Regions from separate parts of the Rhizobium sp. CFBP 13726 genome, predicted to be linked through region 1. Evidence: predicted binding sites of a transcription regulator. Region 1 holds the regulator's gene; each other region holds the start of a gene.
What was found. The regulator LexA, encoded in region 1, represses DNA repair genes until DNA is damaged. The targets are predictions, from matches to a motif close to TGTTCNNNNTGTGTTCNG.
Positions count from the first base shown of each region.

Region 2: a site for LexA is predicted at 2,310-2,327, ahead of uvrA (excinuclease ABC subunit UvrA). Genes of this name have one in related genera too.
Region 3: a site for LexA is predicted at 2,766-2,783, ahead of dnaE (DNA polymerase III subunit alpha). Genes of this name have one in related genera too.
Region 4: a site for LexA is predicted at 3,623-3,640, ahead of IFT66_RS06350 (ATP-dependent helicase). Genes of this name have one in related genera too.

Region 1 covers NZ_JACYUU010000001.1:885,931-891,901, forward strand. The annotation lists gene IFT66_RS04370 (ComEC/Rec2 family competence protein) at 1-1,723, shown strand, start outside; gene lexA (transcriptional repressor LexA) at 1,704-2,423, opposite strand; gene IFT66_RS04380 (VOC family protein) at 2,616-3,491, shown strand; gene kdsA (3-deoxy-8-phosphooctulonate synthase) at 3,496-4,341, shown strand; gene eno (phosphopyruvate hydratase) at 4,470-5,744, shown strand; gene IFT66_RS04395 (aminotransferase class I/II-fold pyridoxal phosphate-dependent enzyme) at 5,915-5,971, shown strand, end outside.
Region 2 covers NZ_JACYUU010000001.1:1,047,698-1,053,668, reverse strand. The annotation lists gene uvrA (excinuclease ABC subunit UvrA) at 1-2,191, opposite strand, end outside; gene IFT66_RS05210 (single-stranded DNA-binding protein) at 2,436-3,017, shown strand; gene IFT66_RS05205 (HPP family protein) at 3,035-4,210, opposite strand; gene IFT66_RS05200 (MarC family protein) at 4,245-4,877, opposite strand; gene gyrA (DNA gyrase subunit A) at 5,106-5,971, shown strand, end outside.
Region 3 covers NZ_JACYUU010000001.1:662,725-668,695, reverse strand. The annotation lists gene dnaE (DNA polymerase III subunit alpha) at 1-2,498, opposite strand, end outside; gene IFT66_RS03195 (ABC transporter ATP-binding protein) at 3,012-3,701, opposite strand; gene IFT66_RS03190 (lipoprotein-releasing ABC transporter permease subunit) at 3,708-5,015, opposite strand; gene proS (proline--tRNA ligase) at 5,123-5,971, opposite strand, start outside.
Region 4 covers NZ_JACYUU010000001.1:1,299,854-1,305,824, forward strand. The annotation lists gene IFT66_RS06340 (efflux RND transporter permease subunit) at 1-2,286, opposite strand, end outside; gene IFT66_RS06345 (efflux RND transporter periplasmic adaptor subunit) at 2,283-3,461, opposite strand; gene IFT66_RS06350 (ATP-dependent helicase) at 3,680-5,971, shown strand, end outside.

The sequences.
Region 1 (5,971 bases):
GCGAGGGCTTTTTGCGCTTCGCAGCGCAATCGGCAGTCGCATCCGCGATACGGTCAAGGGGGATGCGGGCGCTTTTGCTGCCGCAATCGTGACCGACGAGCGCCGTGCAATTTCCCGTGAGACGACCGAGGCGCTTCGTCTGTCCGGGCTGGCCCATATCGTCGCGATCTCAGGCCTGAACATGGCGCTGGCAGCCGGTATCTTCTTCGTCGGCGTCCGCTCCGTCCTGTCGCTGTTTCCAGGCTTTGCGCAGGCCTATCCGATCAAGAAGTTTGCCGCGTTCGGTGCGCTTGTCATGGCGACCGCCTATTACCTGATTTCCGGGTTCGGGGTTTCCGCCGAGCGGGCCTATATCATGATGGCGGTGATGCTGGTCGCCGTGCTCGTCGATCGACCCTCCATCAGCCTTCGCAACGTCGCCCTTTCGGCAATCATCATCCTCGCCATCTCGCCGTCGGAGATTTTGGGTCCGAGTTTCCAGATGTCGTTTGCGGCAACCGCGGCACTGGTGGCAGGGTTCGCCCTCTGGACGCGATATTTCGCGAAAGGAAAGGAGGAGACAAAAGGTAGCAACCATTGGATAACGGGTGTCGCGGCGACGTTCCATTTCATTGCCGGGATCGTGGTGACGTCGCTGATCGGCAGTACGTCGACGTCGATCTATTCGATCGAGCATTTCCACCATCTGACCACCTACGGCCTCGCGGCCAATCTCGCGGCCATGCCGATCATTTCCTTCGTGGTGATGCCGGCAGGGCTTGTTGGCATGTTGCTGATGCCGTTCGGGCTGGATGCTCCCTTTCTGTTCATCATGGGCGAGGGGCTGCGGATCGTCATTCGCATTGCCGAGATCGTCGCCGCATGGGGCGGCGATATTGCCATCGGCCGGCAGAACCCGCTTTTCCTGCCTCTGGCGACGGCAGGCTTTCTGCTTCTGACGCTGCTGCGCACGCCGCTGAGGTTGACAGGCGCGCTGTTCATGGCGGTGGCTTTGCTCTTTGCGGTCCGCTCAGGCTCGGCGCCGAGGCCTGATATCGTCATATCCGAAGACGGCGCATCGGTCGGCGTGATCCAGGATGACAAGATCACCCTCAATCGAACCCGACCGCCGGGATTTATCTACGATCAATGGCGGCGAGCGCTGGTGCTTGAGACCGGAGAACAACCGCTCGCCTTGCCGGTTCTTGCCTCTTCGGAACCAGCGCGAGGTGCCAGCCTTGCGAAAAGCGATGACAGACCATCTGGACCACATTCGCGACCGGATTTGACGCGCCGGGAAATCGAATATGTCAGGGGTTTTCTTCAAGCATTGAAGCCCGGACGATTCGCCTGTCTGCCGAAAATCCTGTGCGCGGCGCAGACTGCTCAGGACATCCGGATCGTCACTATCGAAGACAACCGATACACCGGTCTTGCCTGCGATTTCGGTCGGATCATCGTCTCGCCCGGCGCACGCTTCGATACTTGCCGCTCCGGCGCCTTGCTTCTCAGCGGGCGGACGTTGCGCCGGACTGGCGCACTGGAAATCACCATTATTCCGAACGCGACAGCGCCAGACATCAAGATTACGGCGGCGATGCGAGACAGCGCACAGACCTCAAGCCGTCCGTGGACCGTCCACCGGTTCTATGACTGGCGAACGCGACAACTCGACTTTGGCATCCCGGAGGCTGTTGCTGCGCATCTCCGGGATGACAGCGTTCTTAATGATAGCGGCGAATAAGGCCGACAAGCTTGCCCTGGACCTTCACCCGGTCGGGCGGGAAGATGCGGGTCTCGTAAGCCGGGTTTGCAGCTTCCAGTGCGATCGAGGCACCCTTGCGGCGAAACCGCTTCAGGGTCGCTTCTTCCTCATCGACAAGGGCAACGATGATATCGCCTGGACTTGCGGTGCTGGTATTCTTGATGATGACGGTATCGCCATCGAGGATGCCGGCATCGATCATCGAATCGCCCTTCACTTCGAGCGCGTAATGATCGCCGGAACCCAGCATCTCGATCGGAACGGCGATGTCATGGGTGTTGTTCTGGATCGCGGAGATCGGCACGCCGGCAGCGATTCGACCCATGACCGGAATGTTTGTCGAGAACGGATTGTCCGCCATGACCGGCGCCGGCTTCTGAGCGACGACCGGTTGCGTTTTGCCGAGGCTTCCCTCGATGACACTGGGAGAAAATCCCCGTCGCGGATGAAGGTTCGCCACATAGGCGTCAGGCAGCTTGATCACTTCGAGCGCGCGTGCTCTGTTCGGCAGACGGCGAATAAAGCCACGCTCCTCGAGCGCGGTGATCAGCCTATGGATGCCGGACTTCGATGCAAGGTCGAGAGCGTCCTTCATTTCGTCAAACGACGGCGGCACGCCTGATTCTTTCATCCGCTCGTGGATGAACAGAAGTAACTCCTGTTGCTTGCGTGTCAGCATGGACGGGACCCTCAGAATTGGAAACAAATGCAGAACGGACGCTATATGTTCTATCTGTGTTCCGCAAGCCCCAAATTTCTGCTCAAGAATAGTCTCATTTCAGCGTTCGATCACGTATTCAGTTCGTGCGCAGCACTTGCCGAGTTTCCCGCGATAGCCAATGTTCTGCGGAATAAGACTTTGGGGGTGTAAGTGGGTAACAAGTCAGTCGATCATTTGGTTCTGCCCGTTGCAGATCTGGCGTCAGCGCGGGGGAGGTTGACCGCTCTCGGCTTTACTGTGGCACCTGAAGGTGTTCACCCTTTCGGCACAGCCAATGCCTGCATATTCTTCGCGGATGGCTCGTACCTCGAGCCACTGGCCATTGTGAACCGTCGGCAAGCCTCGCTTGCGGCAAAACGAGGCAACGTGTTCACCGATCGCGACATCCGCTTTCGCGGCCAGCGGAAAAGGGAAGGTCTATCGGCGGTGGTCGTCGGGACGCAGGATGCAGCGGCCGATCATAGCCGTTTTGTGGACGGGCACATGTCTGCGGGCGAGATGCTTCAGTTCTCCCGCCCGATGCAGTTGCCCGATGGTGGGGAGAGCGAAGTCTCATTCCGTCTGGCGTTCGCGGCAGTCCCCGAGGTCGATGACATCTTGCTGTTTTCCTGCCAGCGAATGGCCGCATTACCGGCAGATCGCGGTGGTCTAGATGAGCACGCAAACGCCGTTACAGGCCTTCGAGAGATCGTCTTTTCTGCAGATGACCCGCTGGAGTTTCTGCCGCTTCTCGAAACCGTGTTCGAGACGCAACCCGAGCAAGGGAAAGACGGTCTGCGGATCGAAGCTGCCAATGCCAGCATCCGCATTCAATCCAACGACACGTTCAGCGACGAGTTCCGGTCTTCGATGAAGCCCTTGTTATCGTCGCGCCTCGCTGCGCGCGGGATCATCTTCAAGACCACCGATCTCGCCGTGACAGAGATCACCCTTGCTGCTAATGACGTCGCATTCATCCGCAGGGATGGCCGCGTGATCGTGTCGGCAGCCCCGGGGCAAGGTGTGGTTTTCGGTTTCGAGGAATAGTGAAATGACAGTCTCCGCCAATTCTGAAGTGTCCGTGGGCGAGGGGAGTTCGAAAGTCGTTTTCTCAAACACGGCAAAGCTCTCGCTGATTGCCGGTCCCTGTCAGATGGAAAGCCGCGATCATGCGTTCATGATCGCCGGCACGCTTGTCGAACTCTGCAAGAAGCTCGGCATCGGCCTCGTCTACAAATCCTCCTTCGACAAAGCCAACCGCACGTCGATCTCCGGCAAGCGCGGCATCGGCTTGGACAACGCGATGGCAATCTTTGCCGATCTCAAGAAGGAATACGGCTTTCCGGTTCTGACCGACATCCACACGGAAGAGCAGTGCGGCCTCGTGGCCGACACGATCGATATCCTGCAGATCCCCGCCTTCCTGTCGCGCCAGACCGACTTGCTGGTCGCGGCTGCAAAGACGGGTTGCGCGATCAACGTCAAGAAGGGGCAGTTCCTGGCACCCTGGGACATGAAGAATGTTCAGGCGAAGTTCCTAGAAAGCGGCAATCCCAATGTGATGCTCTGCGAGCGCGGTGCGTCGTTCGGCTACAACACTCTCGTTTCCGACATGCGTTCGCTGCCGATCATGGCGTCGCTCGGAAGCCCTGTTATTTTTGACGCAACCCATTCCGTCCAGCAGCCAGGCGGCCAGGGCGGCTCTTCCGGCGGCCAGCGCGAGTTTGTCGAAACGCTTGCCCGTGCAGCCGTCGCAGTCGGTGTTGCCGGCGTCTTCATCGAAACCCACGAAGATCCTGACAACGCACCGTCTGACGGTCCGAACATGGTCTACCTGAAGGACATGCCGCGGCTTCTGGAAAAGCTGCTGGCCTTCGACGCCATCGCAAAAGGCTGACGGCGTCGAAAAACCGCCGAATTGACTGGACTGTAATCCGCGTGTCATCGACGATCGCACAATGTCGATGACACGCCTGTTCGCTGAGCCTGCGAATTCAGGCTCGCACATTAACCGAGGAGAGACCCTTGACCGCCATTACCGACATCATCGCTCGCGAAATTCTGGACAGCCGTGGCAATCCGACCGTCGAGGTGGATGTTTATCTGGAAGACGGCTCGATGGGCCGCGCCGCCGTTCCGTCCGGTGCCTCCACGGGTGCGCATGAAGCCGTCGAACTTCGCGATGGTGGCAAGCGCTATGGTGGCAAGGGCGTCGAAAAGGCTGTCGAAGCCGTCAACACCGAGATCTTCGACGCGATCGGCGGCTTCGATGCCGAAAGCCAGATCCACATCGACAAGACCCTGATCGCGCTCGACGGCACCCCGAACAAGTCGCGCCTGGGTGCAAACGCCATTCTCGGCGTCTCGCTTGCCGTTGCCAAGGCCGCAGCCGAATCGTCCGGCCTGCCGCTCTATCGCTATATCGGCGGCGCCTCCGCCCATCTTCTGCCGGTCCCGATGATGAACATCATCAACGGCGGCGCTCACGCCGACAACCCGATCGATTTCCAGGAATTCATGATCATGCCTGTCGGCGCCGAGACGCTGAAGGATGCCGTGCGCATGGGTGCGGAAATCTTCCACGTCCTCAAGAAGGAACTGGCAGCGCAGGGCCACAACACCAATGTCGGCGACGAAGGCGGTTTCGCACCGGGCCTGAAGAGCGCGCCGGAAGCCCTCGACTTCATCATGAAGTCGGTCGAAAAGGCCGGCTACCGGCCGGGCGATGACGTCCACCTGGCGCTCGATTGCGCAGCCACCGAGTTCTTCAAGAACGGCAAGTATGAGCTGGAAGGCGAAGGCCGTTCGCTGGAGCCCGAAGCAATGGCTGATTACCTGGCAGAACTTGCCGGCAAGTACCCGATTATCTCGATCGAAGACGGCATGTCGGAAGACGACTGGGCCGGCTGGAAGTATCTCACCGACAAGATCGGTTCCAAGGTTCAGCTCGTCGGCGACGACCTGTTCGTGACCAACTCGGCCCGTCTGCGCGATGGGATCCGTCAGGGCACAGCCAACTCGATCCTCGTCAAGGTCAACCAGATCGGCTCGCTCACCGAAACGCTCGATGCTGTCGAAACAGCGCACAAGGCAAGCTACACGGCCGTCATGTCGCACCGTTCGGGTGAGACGGAAGACTCGACAATTGCCGATCTCGCAGTTGCCACCAACTGCGGACAGATCAAGACCGGTTCGCTGTCGCGCTCGGATCGTCTGGCCAAGTACAACCAGCTCATCCGCATCGAGGAAATGCTGGGTCCTCAGGCTGCCTACGCGGGCCGCTCGATCCTCAAGGCCTGATCATTCCGGTCGACTGAGGCAAAATATTCGAGAGCCCGCGCCACTTGCGCGGGCTTTTGCGTTTTACAATTCGTGATCACACCGTACCAAAAACCGATAGGTCAGTATTGTTGACCTGTCGGAACTTATGTAAACCGAAGCCAAGAATATTGAAATAAAAGGAAACGCCCGTGCTTGATTGGGACCATATTTTCGCGACGCGCTCCAGCCGCATGAAAGCCTCCGAG
Region 2 (5,971 bases), 160 kb from region 1:
GGGTGAAGGCACCGGTATAAGTGGCCGGGTTGGAGCGCGGTGTGCGACCGATCGGCGACTGGTCGATATCGATCACCTTGTCGATATGCTCGAACCCGTCGATCCGATCGTGCTCGGCCGGGATTTCTCTCGCGCCCATGACGCGGCGTGCGGCCGACTTGTAGAGCGTTTCGATCAGGAAGGTCGACTTGCCGCCACCCGATACGCCGGTCACGGCGGTAAAAACGCCGAGCGGTACCGCCGCGGTAACGTTCTTGAGGTTGTTGCCGCGGGCTCCGAAAACCTTGAGTTCCTTGCCTTTTTTGACCTTGCGCCGCTCAGTGGGAACTGCGACCCCGAGTTCGCCCGACAGGTATTTACCGGTCAGTGACTTGGGGTTTGCCATGACCTGCTGCGGCGTGCCTTCGGCGACGACCGTGCCGCCGTGGATGCCGGCGGCAGGGCCGATATCGACGACGTAATCGGCGGTCATAATGGCGTCTTCGTCATGTTCCACGACGATGACAGTATTGCCGATGTCACGCAGATGCTTCAGCGTTTCGAGCAGGCGGGCATTGTCGCGCTGGTGGAGGCCGATAGATGGCTCGTCCAGCACGTAGAGCACGCCCGTGAGGCCGGAACCGATTTGCGATGCCAGACGGATGCGCTGGCTCTCGCCACCGGAGAGCGTGCCGGAGTTTCGCGACAGGCTGAGATAGTCGAGCCCGACGTCGTTCAGGAACTGAAGGCGCTCGCGGATCTCCTTGAGGATACGGACAGCGATCTCGTTCTGCTTCGCGTTCAGGTGCTCGGGGAGCGCCGCAAACCAGTCGCGTGCCAGACGGATCGACATTTCTGTCGTCTGGCCGATATGCAGCTTATTGATCTTGACCGCCAGCGCTTCCGGCTTCAGGCGATAGCCGGCACAGGACGGGCATGGAGCGGCCGACATGTAGCGCTCGATCTCCTCGCGCGCCCAGGCACTGTCGGTTTCCTTCCAGCGCCGTTCGAGATTGGGAACGATGCCTTCGAACGTCTTGGTCGTCTTGTAGGACCTGGCACCATCGGCGTAGTTGAACTCGATCTTTTCCTCGGTGCCCTCGAGGATCGCCGAGCGGGCGCTATCCGACAGCTTGTCCCAGCGGTCCGTCAGCTTGAAACCGAAGACCTTGCCGAGACCCTCAAGCGTCTGGTTGTAATAGGGCGAGGTGGACTTCGCCCAGGGCGCGATCGCGCCATCCTTCAGGGTCCGGCCGGGTTCCGGCACGATCATGTTCCGGTCCACCTTCTGCTGTGATCCGAGACCATCGCAGGTGGGGCAGGCACCGAAGGGATTGTTGAAGGAGAACAGCCGCGGCTCGATCTCCGGAATGGTGAATCCGGACACAGGGCAGGCGAATTTTTCCGAAAACAGAACCCGTTCATGGGTTTCGTTGAGCGACTTGTTGGCAGATCCGCCTGCGGAGGTTTCCTTCTCCGGCAGAGGCTTGTCGGCGAACTCCGCAACGGCCAGGCCATCCGCCAGTTTCAGCGATGTCTCAAGGCTGTCGGCGAGGCGCGCGGCAATGTCGGAACGCACCACAAGGCGGTCCACAACGACGTCGATGTCGTGTTTGTATTTCTTGTCGAGCGCTGGAACGTCGGAGATTTCGTAGAACTGGCCATCCACCTTGACGCGCTGAAAACCCTTCTTCATCAGCTCGGCGAGTTCCTTCTTGTACTCGCCTTTGCGCCCGCGGATCATCGGCGCGAGAATATAAAGACGGGTGCCCTCTTCGAAAGCAAGGACCCTGTCGACCATCTGGCTGACGGTCTGGCTCTCGATCGGAAGACCCGTCGCTGGCGAATAGGGAACGCCGACGCGCGCAAATAGCAGGCGCATATAGTCGTAGATCTCGGTGACCGTGCCGACCGTCGAGCGGGGATTTCGCGAGGTCGTCTTCTGCTCGATCGAGATCGCCGGCGACAGGCCTTCGATCTGGTCGACGTCAGGCTTCTGCATCATCTCAAGAAACTGGCGAGCATAGGCCGACAGGCTTTCGACATAGCGTCGCTGTCCCTCGGCATAGATCGTGTCGAACGCAAGCGACGACTTGCCTGAGCCGGACAGGCCGGTCATCACGATCAGCGAGTTGCGGGGCAGATCGAGATCGATACCCTTCAGATTGTGCTCGCGCGCACCACGGATGGAAATGGTTTTGAGTTCGCTCATCGTTATGCCTTCGGGGAGGATCGAAGGTCCTTATGTAGTTATCGAAAGCCGCCTGTCGAGACGAAACTGTTGCAACGCAACCCGGTTCCGAATGCTTGACAGAACTATACGAAGAAAATAGAACAAAGAAAGAACAAAATTCACTGTGGATTAAAGCTCGGCATTGCCCAATCCGGGCGGTCGATGGTTTAAGGTGGGTAATTGGTTTTCAAAGCCGCGCTTGGCGGCAAACGAGGTGAATACGATGGCGGGCAGCGTGAACAAAGTCATTCTGGTGGGCAATGTCGGCGCCGACCCGGAAATCCGCCGGACGCAGGATGGCCGCCCGATTGCAAACCTGCGCATCGCCACGTCGGAAAGCTGGCGCGATCGTACGTCGGGCGAGCGTCGCGAAAAGACAGAATGGCATACGGTCGTCGTGTTCAACGAAGGCCTCTGCAAGGTCGTCGAGCAGTATGTCAAAAAGGGCGCCAAGCTTTATATAGAAGGCGCACTGCAGACCCGCAAATGGCAGGACCAGACCGGCAACGATCGTTATTCAACCGAAATCGTGCTGCAGGGCTTCAACTCGACCCTGACAATGCTCGACGGTCGTGGCGAAGGCGGCGGTGAGCGCGGCGGCGCACGTGGTGGCGCAAGCGACTTCGGCGGCGGTGGCGGTGATTTCGGCGGCAACTACGGTGGCGGCGGCGATGACTATGATCGTCCGCGTTCCGGGGGTGGAGCACCGGCAGGGCGCGGTGCTCAGGGCAGCCAGGGTGGCCAGTCCTCCGGTGGTGGCGGCGGGAACTTCTCCCGCGACCTCGACGACGACATCCCATTCTGATCAAAAAAAGGCGCCGCTCAGGCGCCTTTTTCATGTTCGGTTGGAGCATGAGTGGCACGGTCCGAAAGCATCGCTACAAGCACGTCGGACTGCGAGAGTATCCCGGCGAGTTTGCCGTTCTCGCCGACGATCGGCAGGTAGTGCAGGCCTTCCTCCGCAAACATGACGACCGCGTCGTTGAGCGGTGCCGACGGCTCGATCGTCCGGACCGGCGCAGTCATGATATCCCTTACGATATGGTTTGGCGCTGTTGCGCCTTGCATCATCAGGCGCAAACGCTGGCGCGGGCCGATCGTCGGGCGACCGCCGGTCCAGATTGGCTTGTCCAGAAAATCCGTCTGCGTAACGATGCCGACCACCTCAGCCTTTTCGTTGGTGACGGGCAGGGCCTTCAGACGGTGGTTGCGCATGGACTGATGCGCCTTCCCCAGGGGATCATCCGGTGACACCGCGATCACGTCGCGGGACATGACGTCGGCGCAGGTGAGGTGGCTGGCGCGCTGGCGGTAGGAGCGCAGTTCGGTCAGGCGAATAATTGTTTCGAGGTCGCTGCGATCGATATCGAGGACCTGATCATAGTCCCTGAGGACGGCGTCGAGATCCTCCCGGCGGAACCCGATACGGCCGCTCGGCGGCGGATCCTTGGTGCCGTGCGAAGGGGAAGGCGTAGCGGGCGCATGCGGATAGCGCCGGCCTGCCAGATTGTTGAGAATGATCGCAAGCAGCAGCAAAGCCAGCGAGTTGCCCAGAACCGGCCAGAGGACGAATCCGTATCCCATCGCGTGGATGGACGGGCCGCCAAGCACGGCCGTCAGGGCAATCGCACCGCTTGGCGGGTGCAGGCAGCGCAGCGCCATCATCGCCGCGATCGCTATGCCAATGGCGAGGCCTGAGGCGAGGGCAGGGTCTGGCACGAGCGCAGCGACTGTGACGCCGACAGTGGCCGAGAGAATATTGCCGCCGAGGATGGACCAGGGTTGTGCGAGCGGGCTCGAGGGGACGGCAAAGAGCAGCACGGCGGAGGCACCCATCGGGGCGATCAGTGCCGGCAATGACGGTTCGAAGCCGACGACGAGACTTCCGCCCAGTCCCGTCAGGGAAATGCCGAGCAAGGCGCCGCCCGCAGAGCGAAGCCGTTCCCTCATGCTGATCGGGTTCGGTGCCTGTCCGATGAGACGGTTCAGAATGTGCATGGATTGAGCTTTCGGCCGTCCGTCTCAGAAAGGATCAGGGTATCGCGAATGCCGACCGGATGCCATCGACCACGAACTGAACGGACAAGGCAGCAAGGATGACTCCGAGAAGCCGGGTGAGGATCGCGCGCCCTGTCACACCCAGGAAACGGTCGAGCTTTTCCGCGATCAGAAGCGTTGCGTAGAGCACCACCATGATCAGCGCGAGGACACCGATAAGAAGGGCGCGGTCGAGAGCGCTGGTGAATGTTCCGGACAAAAGGACGGTCGCGGAAATCGCTCCGGGGCCGGCGATCAGCGGCAAGGCGAGCGGAAACACGGCGATATCGTGGATGTGGTCGATCGTGACCGCCTTTTGCGACGTCTTTTCCTTTCGCTCCTGGCGCTTCTCGAAAACCATTTCGAACGAGATCCAGAACAGCAGCAGGCCGCCCGCGATGCGGAAGGCGCCGATCGAGATGCCGAGCAGGCCGAGAACGCTCGATCCGAACAGGGCAAACACCGCGAGGATCCCGAACGCGATCAGCGCACCGCGAAAAGCGACAAAGCGCCGTTGTGCCGTCGTCATGCCGACCGTCAGGCCCAGAAAGACCGGCGCCAGACCCGGCGGGTCGAGCGTGACCAACAAAGTGGTCAACGCGTTGATGAGAGCATCGGGTGAGGCCATGGATACTCCTAGAGGACGCTCGGCTTGCCGTTCAATGATAAGATTGTTAGGACAGCCGGGCGCTTTAGGGAAGTCTTGCAACGAATGTATCCAACGATCGTGGCAAACACCTTCCAAATGCCGCAAAACCTGTTCACAACTACAAAGCAAATTCAGTGGAAATTGGCGCCCGGAGCCGCTTTCCGCTATAAAAATTCAAATGATTCCGAACAGAGATCGTGATCCGATTTGACTGAGCAAAGCACACCCGGCGGCGGAAAGCTGCCTCCAGGCATCGAACCCATTTCCATTATGGAAGAGATGCAGCGGTCCTATCTCGATTATGCGATGAGCGTGATCGTCAGCCGCGCACTTCCCGACGTTCGTGACGGACTGAAGCCCGTTCACCGGCGCATCATGTTCGGCATGTCCGAGCTCGGGATCGACTGGAACAAGAAATACGTCAAATGCGCCCGCGTAACCGGTGACGTGATGGGTAAATTCCATCCGCACGGCAACTCCGCGATCTATGATGCGCTGGCACGTATGGCGCAGGACTGGTCGCTGCGATTGCCGCTGATCGACGGACAGGGCAATTTCGGATCGATCGACGGGGATCCGCCGGCGGCCGAGCGCTACACCGAGTGCAGGCTTGAAAAGTCGGCCCATGCGCTACTCGACGATCTCGACAAGGAAACCGTCGATTTCCGCGACAACTATGACGGCACCCTGTCGGAACCGGTGGTTCTGCCGGCGAAATTCCCGAACCTGCTCGTCAATGGCGCAGGCGGCATCGCCGTCGGCATGGCGACCAACATCCCGCCGCACAATCTGTCGGAAGTGATCGACGGCTGCATCGCGATGATGGACAATCCGGCGATCGAACTGCCCGAGCTGATGCAGATCATTCCCGGTCCGGACTTTCCGACAGGTGCAATGATCCTTGGCCGTGCCGGCATTCGGCTGGCTTACGAGACGGGCCGCGGCTCTGTCATGATGCGCGGTCGTGCGACGATCGAACCTTTGCGCGGCGACCGCGAGCAGATCATCATCACCGAAGTTCCCTACCAGGTGAACAAGGCCTCGATGGTCGAAAAGATTGGTGAGCTCGTCCG
Region 3 (5,971 bases), 220 kb from region 1:
GTCTGGACCGATGGCGGAATGACCTTGATGCCGAGCCGTCCCGCGTCTTCGCGGAAATCGTTCAGCTTTTCGGTGTTCGCCATATCGTAGGTCATCGACGCGGCGAGGAACTCGACCGGGTAATGCGCCTTCATATAGGCCGTCTGGTAGGAGACGATGGCGTAGGCGGCGGCATGCGACTTGTTGAAGCCGTAGTTGGCGAACTTCGCCAGCAGTTCGAAGATGTTCTTCGCCTGTGGCTTCGACACGCCGTTCTTGATGGCGCCACTGACAAAGCGCTCGCTCTGCTGGTCCATCTCGGCCTTGATCTTCTTGCCCATGGCGCGCCGCAGAAGGTCGGCTTCGCCGAGCGAATAGCCCGACAGGACCTGGGCGATCTGCATCACCTGTTCCTGGTAAACGATAACGCCCTGGGTTTCCTTGAGCAGATAATCGATCGACGGATGGACCGATTCGATTTCTTCCTCGCCGTGCTTGCGGGCATTGTAGGTCGGGATGTTTTCCATCGGACCCGGGCGATAGAGCGCCACCAGCGCAATAATGTCCTCGATACAGTCCGGTTTCATGCCGATCAGCGCCTTGCGCATGCCGGCGCTTTCTACCTGGAACACGCCGACGGTCTCGCCGCGCGACAGCATCTGGTAGGTCAGTTCGTCATCGAGCGGGATCTTGGCGAGATCCACGACGATATCGCGCTTCTTGCAGAATTCGACCGCGGTCTTCAGAACCGTCAGCGTCTTCAGGCCGAGAAAGTCGAACTTGACCAGACCGGCCTGCTCGACCCATTTCATGTTGAACTGGGTGACCGGCATGTCGGAGCGCGGGTCGCGGTACATCGGCACCAGCTTCGACAGCGGGCGATCGCCGATGACGATACCGGCGGCGTGGGTCGAGGCGTGGCGGTAGAGACCTTCGATCTTCTGGGCGATATCGAGAAGACGGCCGACGACCGGCTCCTTGTCGACCTCTTCCTGGAACTTCGGCTCTTCCTCGATCGCCTTTGCCAGGGTGGTCGGATTGGCCGGGTTGTTGGGCACCAGTTTGCAGATGCGATCGACCTGGCCATAGGGCATTTCGAGAACGCGGCCGACGTCGCGCAGTGCTGCGCGGGCCTGCAGCGAACCGAAGGTGATGATCTGCGCCACCTGCTCGCGGCCATATTTGCGCTGCACGTAGCGGATCACCTCTTCGCGGCGATCCTGGCAGAAGTCGATGTCGAAGTCGGGCATCGAGACGCGGTCGGGATTGAGGAAGCGTTCGAACAGCAGCGAGAAGCGCAGCGGATCGACGTCGGTGATCGTGAGCGCATAGGCGACCAGCGAGCCTGCACCGGAACCACGGCCCGGACCAACCGGGATGTTTTGCAGCTTTGCCCATTTGATGAAGTCGGCAACGATCAGGAAGTAGCCCGGGAACTTCATCTTCTCGATGACGCCGAGCTCGAAATCGAGCCGTTCGCGATAATCCTGCTCGGTGAAGCCGGCCGTGATACCGAGTTCGGCCATCCGGTTCTCGAGGCCTTCGACCGACTGACGGCGCAGCTCCGCCGTTTCGGCGCGCTCCGCTTCTGCCGGATCATCGGTGGCGCCGGTGAAGCGCGGCAGGATCGGGCTGCGGGTCTTCAGGATGAACGAGCAGCGTTTGGCGATCTCGACCGTGTTTTCGAGCGCTTCCGGCAGATCGGCGAACAGCTTTGCCATTTCGGCACGGCTCTTCAGGTAATGGTCGGGCGTCAAACGGAAACGGGTATCGTCGGATACGATCGCATTGTGCGCGACGGCCATCAGGGCATCATGAGCGTCGTAATCGGACTTGCCCGGGAAGAAGGCCTCATTGGTCGCGACCAGCGGCACATCCTGGTCGTAGGCAAGATCGATCATCCGCTGCTCATGACGGCGGTCGTAAGTGCCGTGACGCTGCAGTTCAATATACAGACGATCGCCAAAGGCCTGCTTCAATGACAGGAGGCGCGCCTTTGCGAGTACGGTGTTGCCATCCTTCATTGCCATGTCGACAGGGCCACCGGCAGCACCTGTCAGCGCGATCAGTCCTTCGGTGCCGCCATCTTCGAGCCAGGCGCGGCAGATATGCGTTGCCGCCTGCCCTTCTCCATCGAGATAGGCACGGCTGACGAGATCCACCAGCCGCTCGTATCCCTTGGCATTGGCGGCAAGCACAACGATTGCCGGCAGCTTCGCCAAATGGCCGTTGCGGCGCTCGTCTGGCTGATCCTCCATGTCAATCGACAGCTGGCAACCGATGATCGGCTGAATGCCATCACCGATGGATTTCTGGGCGAATTCCAGCGCGACGAAGAGATTGTTGGTATCGGTGACGGCGATCGCGGGCTGATTGTCCGCGATGGCCTTGGAGAGGATTTTCTTAAGCGGCAGCGCACCTTCCAGAAGCGAATAGGCGGAATGGACGCGCAGATGCACGAACTGTGGCGTCGCTCCCAAATCCTCCGATTCCGATTGTAAAGTCGCTGCGTCCGCCATCTGATACCCATTCCTTGAATCGGGTCATTGTCCGGCGCGGGGGCTTCAGAGTCGAGTCAAGAATGGTCTTCTCAACCTCTTTCCGCTTGCGCCCTCCGGCTGGGCGAGCACGGACCGGTTCACATCACCAGCATGATCATCGACAAGCTGGCAACGAAAGTTGCAATGGAGGCGAATGCGGCAATATCACGAAGAAGGTCAGTCATCGTCGTCTCCCGTGTTCGTTTATGTTGGCACTTTGTTCTCTTTTCGTGCCAACGTCAATAGTAGAACAAAACGGGAATAGAAGATTCTGAACGATGTTAATGCTGCTGCTGGCTGGAGGTAACCAGCGCTCCATAGGACCAAGCCGTTGCCGGGGAACGCAAGCGGTCGGCAACCAAACGCCAGCCATCGCTGCGGATCGCTGACGTGACGTCATTCCATGGCAGCAGTGTCCATCGCACGCCCCTTCGAGGATGTGACGATGGACACTATCGGATCAGGGGCACGCTATGGGGATCAGTGCGTTCGCTAGAACTCGACGACTTTGCCGCCTTCGATCGTGACGCGACGATCCATGCGGGCAGCAAGATCATGATTGTGAGTGGCAATCAGTGCAGCAAGCCCTGACTGGCGCACCAGCGCCTCCAGCGCTTCGAACACGTAGGATGCCGTCTTCGGGTCGAGATTGCCGGTCGGTTCGTCGGCCAGCAAAAGGCGGGGCGCGTTGGCCACCGCACGGGCAATCGCCACGCGCTGCTGTTCACCACCCGACAGTTCCGACGGGCGGTGTTCGCCGCGATGACCGATTCGCATGTAATCGAGAAGCTGGCCCGCGCGTTCGCGCGCTTCCCCCTTCGAAAGGCCGCCAATCAACTGCGGCATCATGATGTTTTCGATCGCCGTGAATTCCGGCAGGAGATGGTGAAACTGGTAGACGAAGCCGATGTCGGAGCGACGGATCGAGGTGCGCTCTTCATCCGACAAACCGTTGCAGGCCCGACCGCCGATCGTCACATCGCCAGCGTCCGGATGTTCAAGCAGGCCTGCCAGATGCAAGAGCGTCGATTTGCCGGTACCGGACGGGGCGACGAGCGCCACGATCTCGCCGCTCACGAGCGAGAAGTCTGCCCCGTTGAGGATCGACAGGCTCGTCTCCCCCTGGCCGTAGTGACGTTCGACGCCTGAGAGATTGAGGACGGTTTTACGCGGGACAGCCATGGAGACCTATTCGTATCGGAGGGCCTGGACAGGATCGAGCTTCGAGGCTCTCCATGCCGGGAAAATGGTGGCGAAGAAGGACAGGACCAGCGCCATGATGACGACCGAGAAGGTCTCGCCAAAACTCATTTCGGCCGGAAGCTGGCTGAGGAAATAGAGCTCCGGATCAAAGAGGATGGTGCCCGAGACCCAGGAGAAGAACTGTCGGATCGATTCGATGTTGAGGCAGACGATAACGCCGAGCGCGACGCCGGCAAACGTGCCAACGATGCCGATAGCAGCACCCGTCATGAAGAAGATCCGCATGATGGCGCCGGAACTCGCGCCCATCGTGCGCAGGATTGCGATATCGGAGCCCTTGTCCTTCACCAGCATGATCAGGCCCGAGATGATGTTGAGTGCCGCGACCAGCACGATCAGGGTCAGGATCATGAACATCACGTTGCGTTCAACCTGAAGCGCCGAGAAGAACGTCTGGTTGCGTTGGCGCCAGTCGGTAATGAAAATCTGGCGACCAGCAGCCTGCTCCACCAGCGGACGCATGTCCTCGACATTGTCGGGGTGATCGATGAACAGTTCGATCGACTGCACCAGCCCTTCGGCATTGAAATAGAGCTGCGATTCCTCAAGCGGCATGTAGATGATCGTCGCGTCGTATTCCGACATGCCGATCTCGAAAACGCCGGACACGGGATAGGATTTAACGCGCGGATTGACACCCATCGGTGTCACGTCGCCTTCGGGCGAAATCAGCGTGATCTGGTCGCCGGCCGAAATGCCGAGCTGCGAGGCAAGCCTGGAGCCGACAAGAACGCCCTGCCCCGACGCGAAGCCGACGATATCGCCCTGCTTGATATTACCAGCAACTTCCGTGACCTTCTCAAGGTCTTCCGGCCGTACGCCGCGCACAAGAGCGCCGGAACCGGCGCCACCCTTGCCGGATGCCAGCGTCTGCCCCTCGACAAGCGGCAGGGCCATCTTGACGCCGGGAACGGCAGCGAATTTCTTGGTCAGTTCGGCGTAATCGGTGAACGGCTGGTCGATCGGCTGGATCACCATGTGGCCGTTGATGCCGAGAATGCGGGAAATGAGCTCGGTGCGAAAGCCGTTCATGACCGCCATCACGATGATCAGTGTCGCGACGCCAAGCATGATGCCGACGAAAGAGAAGCCCGCGATGACCGAGATGAAGGCTTCCTTGCGGCGCGAGCGCAGGTAGCGCCAGGCGACCATTCGCTCGAACGACGAGAAAGCGCCAGCCCGCGGAGACTTGTCGACCTTCTCTGGTTCACCACTCGTCGCGATGCTCGCCATTCACGCTTCCTTACACATGGAGCGCGCGGGAGGCTTCCCGCGCTGCTGTATCAGATATGCCTGCCTAGCCTGTCGTCAGACTGGCCCGGCAAGACGTCGGTGTCCGATCATCCGGCGACGCGGTTGAGCGCCGCTTCGAGCGTCATGACGTCACGGGCTGCGGACTTGCGGTCCTTGACCTCGACCTCGCCGTTGGCGGCGGAGCGCGGACCGACGATTATCTGTACCGGAACACCGATCAGATCCGCTGTCGCGAACTTGGTGCCGGCGCGTTCGTCGGTATCGTCAAGCAGCACGTCCTTGCCGGCCTTGTTGAGCTTTGCGTAGAGATCTTCCGACAGACGATCGCATGCCTCGTCACCGGGCTTCATGTTGATCACCACGACATCGAACGGCGCAACGGATGCCGGCCAGATGATTCCGTTATCGTCATGCGATGCTTCGATGATGGCGGGAACAAGGCGTGTCGGCCCGATGCCGTAGGATCCCATGTGGACAAGATGTTCCTTGCCATCAGGGCCCTGCACCTTTGCGCCCATCGGCTCGGAATATTTCGTGCCGAAATAGAAGATATGGCCGACTTCGATGCCGCGGGCCGACAGGCGATCGCTATCCGGGATCTGATCGAAGGCCTGCTCGTCGTGCATTTCGGACGTGGCGGCATAGACCGATGTCCACTTGTCGAAGATTGCCTGCATGCCGGCGACATCGTCGAAATCCGTGTCTTCGCCTGGAATGTCGAAATTGACGAAATCGCGGTGCGAGAACACTTCCGACTCACCGGTGTCGGCGAGAATGATGAATTCGTGGCTGTGGTTGCCGCCGATCGGGCCGGTATCGGCGCGCATAGGGATAGCGCGCAGGCCCAGCCGATGGAAGGTGCGCAGATAGGCTGCGAACATCTTGTTGTAGGAATGGACGGCGTCTTCCTTGTTCAAATCGAAGGAATAGGCATC
Region 4 (5,971 bases), 410 kb from region 1:
CGCCTCGCCGTCGATGAACACGTCCACCACCGAGCGCCCTTCGAGAAGAGACTGCAGTGACGTACCGAGATTGGTGATGTCGATTCCGAGATCCGATGCCCGCTCACGGTTCACGGACACGAAGATCTGGGCCTGTGTCGGCTCGTTGTTGAGACGCGGCGTATCGAACAATCCGCTCGCGCGGAGCTGGTCCACCAGTTTCAGTGCGGCGGCCGTCAGCTCTTCATGATTGGTGCCGACCATCGCCATCTGCAAGCCGTTGCCGGCACCGCGGATACGCAGACTGTTCTGCTGCGTCGCGAACGCACGAAGCGACGGCACGGTCGCGGTGGCCGCGTTGATATCGCGCACGATATCCGCCTGGCTGCGCTCCCGCTCGGACCAAGGTGCAAGCGTCAGAACCATGAAACCGTTATTGGTGGCGCCACCCTGCCCCGAGATCGAATAGATGTTCTGGATCTCGCCGGACGCCACGAGCGGCTGCAGTTTCTCTTCGATCTGCTGCAGCTTGTCGCGCATATATTGCAGGCTGATGCCTTCGGGCGCCGTCGCCCGCAGCATGACCATGGCCCGGTCTTCCGGCGGGGTCAGTTCGCTCTTGACCGTCTTGAAGGCCATATAGCCGGCACCGCCGAACAGCAGCGCGAAGACGATGACGATCGCCGGCGCGCCAAGGCAGGCATGCAGCGTCACCTGGTAGAAATTGGCAAACAGCGTTCCGAACCGGCCAAGCAGGCCGTCGTTCTTTTCCTGTATCGGCTTGGTCAGCATGCGCGACGCAAGCATCGGGCAAAGCGTCAGCGCCGTGACCGAAGACAGCGCGACGGCAAACGCCAGAACGAAACCGAACTCGCGGAACAGGCCGCCCATCTGGCCAGGGAGAAAGGACAGCGGAATGAACACGGCGGCAAGCGTGGCGGTCGTCGCCAGCACCGCGAAGAAAACCTCCTGGGTGCCGATCACGGCGGCCGCGCGCGGACCCATGCCTTCCGATCGTCGTCGCACGATGTTTTCGAGAACGACGATCGCGTCATCCACCACAAGGCCGGTCGCGAGCACGATCGCCAGCAGCGTCAGGATGTTGATCGAAAACCCGACGGCATAGATTGCGACCAGCGTACCGATCAGCGCCACCGGCATGGTCAGCGCCGGGATCAGCGTCGCCTTCCAGTCGCGCAGGAAGAGATAGATGACGGCAATTACGATCGTGCCCGACAGCGCCAGCGCGATCTCGACCTCGTGCAGCGCGCCTTCGATGAAGACCGCATCGTCACTGGTGATGGCAATGCGCGTGCCCTCGGGCAGCGTCTTCTGAAGATCGGCGACGGCGGCCCGCACACCTTCCGAAATGCTGAGCGTGTTCGATTGCGCCTGGCGCAGCACGCCGAGACCGACACCCGGAACGCCGTTCGATCGCAACGCCGTCGTGCCGTCGTCCGGCCCAAGCATCACGGTCGCCACATCGCGCAGCCGGACATTGTTGCCCAGCATGACGTTTTCGAAGTCTTCGGGCTTGGTCAGGCTCGCCGTCGCGCGCACGACAATGTCCTGCGTCGAGGATTCCAGCGACCCAGCGGGCACGTCGAGCGCAGCCGTCGATAGCGCCTCCGAGAGATCTGCAATCGTCAGCCCACGACTGGCAAGCGCCGTCTGGTTCACGTCGACGCGGAAGACCTTTTCCTGGTCGCCGTAGAGTTCCACGTCAGCGACGCCGTCAACCGACGCAAGCCGGTCGGACACCTCGTTATCGACGAGAAGCGTCAGGTCTTCCATCGACAATGAGTTGGACGTAACGGCAAGCCGCATGATCGGCTGGCTGTCGGAATCGGCCTTGATGATGCGCGGCTCGTCCACGTCGTCAGGCAACTGGCCGGTGACACGACCAAGCGCATCGCGCACGTCGTTGGCGGCCACCGCAAGATCGGCGGTGTCGTTGAATTCCAGCGTGACACGGCTCTGGCCGAACTGCGATTCCGATGAAACTGCCTTGAGGCCGGCGACCCGGGCAACCGCGCCCTCGATGATATCGGTCACCTCCTGGTCCATCGTCTGGGCAGAAGCGCCGTCATAGGTGGTGCGGATGGTGATGACCGGCTGGTCCACATCCGGCAACTCGCGCACCTCGACGCCGGCAAGAGCGGCAAGGCCTGCGACGACAAGAAGCGTGTTGAGAACCGCGGCAAGGACCGGCCGCCGCACAAAGAGCGCGGTAAAGCTGTTCTGCTTTCCGGAAGACTGGCCGGACGACCCGTTGTTATTGGCGTTACCGCTGTGGCTGCTGCTCATCGGCTGGCGACCTCCGGCGGCTTTTCACCGGCAATGCGGACGGCACCATTTTCCCGGACCCGTTGCAACCCTTCGGTTGCCACGACATCGCCATCCTTCAGATTGGCCGAGACGAGGATCGCATCGGGATTGCGCTGGATCACCCTTACCCGCTCCTTGACCGATTTGTGATCGACGATATGCCAGACGAACGAGCCTTTCGCATCCCACTGGACTGCAAGCGGATCGACGCTTGGAAAGGTTTCGCCCGGAAACCGCATCGTCACGCCGAAAGACATGCCGGCGCGGAGTTCGTCATCAACATTGGGAATTCTGGCACGAATGCGGATCGTACGGCTTGCCGGATCGACCCTGTTGTCGACGGCCTCGACCGAACCCTCGAAGGTGCGGCCTGGACGCGAGACGGAGGCGGCCTCGACCGGCATGCCAGGCTTGACCTGAACCGCGAAACGCTCCGGCGCCCAGAAATCCACCAGTAGCTCGGTACGGTTGTCGATCGTCACGATATTGCTTGCGGTCGTGACGTTGTCACCGATATTGACCGCGACGATGCCGACGATCCCGTCGATCGGCGCAACGACCGAGCGACGCTTCAGCGCCAGTTCGGCGTTGGTGACCGTCAGCTGCGCCGTTTCGGACGCAATCTGCGCGTCGAGCACGTCGAGGCGGGAGAAGCTCTTGAGGTTCCGGTAAGTATCGGATTTCTCACGCGCACTGCGCAACACCACCTGCGCCTGATCGCGCAGGATGATCTGCTCGTCGTCATCGAGCTGCGCAAGAATCTGGCCCTTTTTGACCATGTCGCCGGATTTGACGAGGATCTCGTTTACGGTGCCCGTCGCCTGCGGCATCACGATAACCGACTGGATCGCCTCGCCGTCACCGATCGCCGACAGTCTGTCGTTGACCACGCCGGTTCCGACGGGTCTGGTTGCAACCAACACCACCTGGCTCTCACCGCCGCCCCGCTGCCCGCCGCGCGATGACGAAGCCGGTGCGCCCGCAACCGTTGCGGCCGCCGGCTCGGCGACATCAGGATTGATGGAAGTCACCATGCCTGCGGGAACGCCCATCGAAATCAGTGACCGCCCGGCATCTGCCGACAGGTAGACCCAGAGACAGAGCCCTCCGAGCAGTACCGCAACCGACATCAGAAGCTGGTTCCAGATCCGCATTCATTCCTCGCAAGTCTATCGATAAGTGGTGCAAGTATCCCCGTTTCGCGCCCAACTGGCAAGGTCGAGGAACCTACCTTACTGTTTTGTAACATCACGCGATTTCACGGATGTGTCAGAGCTTCCACGACACGAATCCGGACGATTCCTAGGGGAAACATGGGAATGAAAAGAGAACATCGGCTGGTCTTTCGAGCCCGAATCACTACATTGGCCGGATGAGTAACAGTTACGACGACATCCCTTTCTTCGATGAGGAGCCGGAGCCCGCCCCCCGCAAGGCGCGAGGCGAAGACCAATCGGACCAGCGCCCGGTGCCGGCATCGGCTGGCAACCATGGTTCGGCTCCTGTTCCTGCTGGTGGTTCCGGTGGTGCCTCCGGTGGTTTGGGGATCGCGGCGCGGGCCATGGCGGCGCGCGGTGGCAACCGGCCCTCACCCGACTATATGACGGGCCTTAACCCGGAACAGCGCGAAGCGGTCGAGACCTTGGATGGTCCCGTTCTGGTTCTGGCGGGCGCCGGAACCGGCAAGACCCGCGTGCTGACCACCCGCATCGCCCACCTGCTGGAGACCGGCCGCGCCTACCCGAGCCAGATTCTCGCCGTGACCTTTACCAACAAGGCGGCGCGCGAGATGAAGGAGCGCATCGGCGTTCTCGTCGGCGGCGCCGTCGAAGGCATGCCGTGGCTCGGCACGTTTCACTCGATCGGCGTCAAGCTGTTGCGGCGCCATTCGGAGCTGGTCGGCCTGCGATCCGATTTCACCATCTTAGACACCGACGACGTCGTGCGCCTGATCAAGCAGCTCATCCAGGCCGAGGGTCTCGATGACAAGCGCTGGCCGGCCAAGCAGTTCGCCGGCATGATCGATGGCTGGAAGAACAAGGGCCTGTTGCCGCCCGACATTCCGGAAGGCGACGCCCGGGCCTTTGCCAACGGCAAGGGCCGCGAACTCTATGCCGCCTATCAGGCCCGCCTGCGCACACTCAACGCCTGCGATTTCGGCGACCTTCTGCTGCACCCGATCGCCCTGTTCCGCAAGGCACCGGATCTGCTCAAGGAGTATCACCAGCGGTTCCGCTATATCCTCGTCGACGAGTATCAGGACACCAATACGGCCCAGTATATGTGGCTGCGTCTGCTCGCTCAGCGTCCGAAGGACGTGCCGCAGAACGTCTGCTGCGTCGGCGACGACGACCAGTCGATCTATGGTTGGCGCGGCGCCGAAGTGGAAAACATCCTTCGCTTCGACAAGGATTTCCCGGGCGCCAAGGTCATCAAGCTTGAGCGCAACTACCGCTCGACAGAACATATCCTCGGCGCTGCCGGCCATCTGATCGCCCATAACGAAGGGCGTCTCGGCAAGACGCTGTTCACCGACCGTGTCGATCCCGAAGATGAAAAGGTGATCGTCCACGCCGCCTGGGATAGCGAAGAGGAAGCCCGCGCCGTTGGCGAAGAGATCGAGCGGCTGCAGCGCGGTGATGGTCGCAGCGATTCCAAGAAACATGCGCTGAACGACATGGCGATCCTGGTGCGCGCCTCGTTCCAGATGCGCGAATTCGAAGACCGGTTCGTGACGCTCGGCCTCAACTACCGCGTCATCGGCGGCCCGCGCTTTTATGAGCGGCTCGAGATCCGCGATGCGATGGCCTATTTCCGCATGGTCTGCCAGCCGGCCGACGACCTGGCCTTCGAGCGTATCGTCAACACGCCGAAGCGCGGCCTCGGCGACACCACGATCCGCTACCTGCATGACAGCGCCCGCGCCCGCGATGTGCCCATGCTTCAGGCCGCAAGCGAAATGATCGAGACCGACGAGCTGAAGCCGAAGGCCCGCAAGGCCCTGTTCGACGTCGTGCAGAATTTTCGCAACTGGCAGGGACGTCTCGAAACCGTGCCCCATACGGAACTGGCCGAGCAGATCCTCGAAGAGTCGGGCTATACCGACATGTGGAAGAACGACAAGACCGCCGAAGCACCGGGCCGGCTGGAAAACCTGAAGGAACTGATCCGCTCGATGGAGCAGTTCGAGAGCATGCGCGGCTTCCTAGAGCACGTCTCGCTCGTCATGGATGCCGAGACCAACGAGAACCTCGATGCCGTCTCGATCATGACGCTCCACTCGGCCAAGGGTCTGGAATTCGAGACCGTGTTCCTGCCCGGCTGGGAGGAAGGCCTGTTTCCGCATCAGCGCGCGCTGGATGAAGGCGGCCGCTCCGGGCTGGAGGAGGAACGCCGCCTCGCCTATGTCGGCATCACCCGCGCGAAACGCCGCTGCCATATCTGGTTCGTCTCGAACCGGCGTATTCACGGCCTGTGGCAATCCACAATGCCCTCGCGCTTTCTTGATGAACTGCCGCCGAGCCATGTCGATGTCGCGGCATCGGAATCCTCAAGCTTCGGTGGCTATGGCGGCCGCGGCGGCTACGGCCAGTCGCGCTTCGACAAGGCGGATGCCTTCGCCGGCAATTCCTATTCGACGCCAGGCTGGAAACGCGCCCAGGCC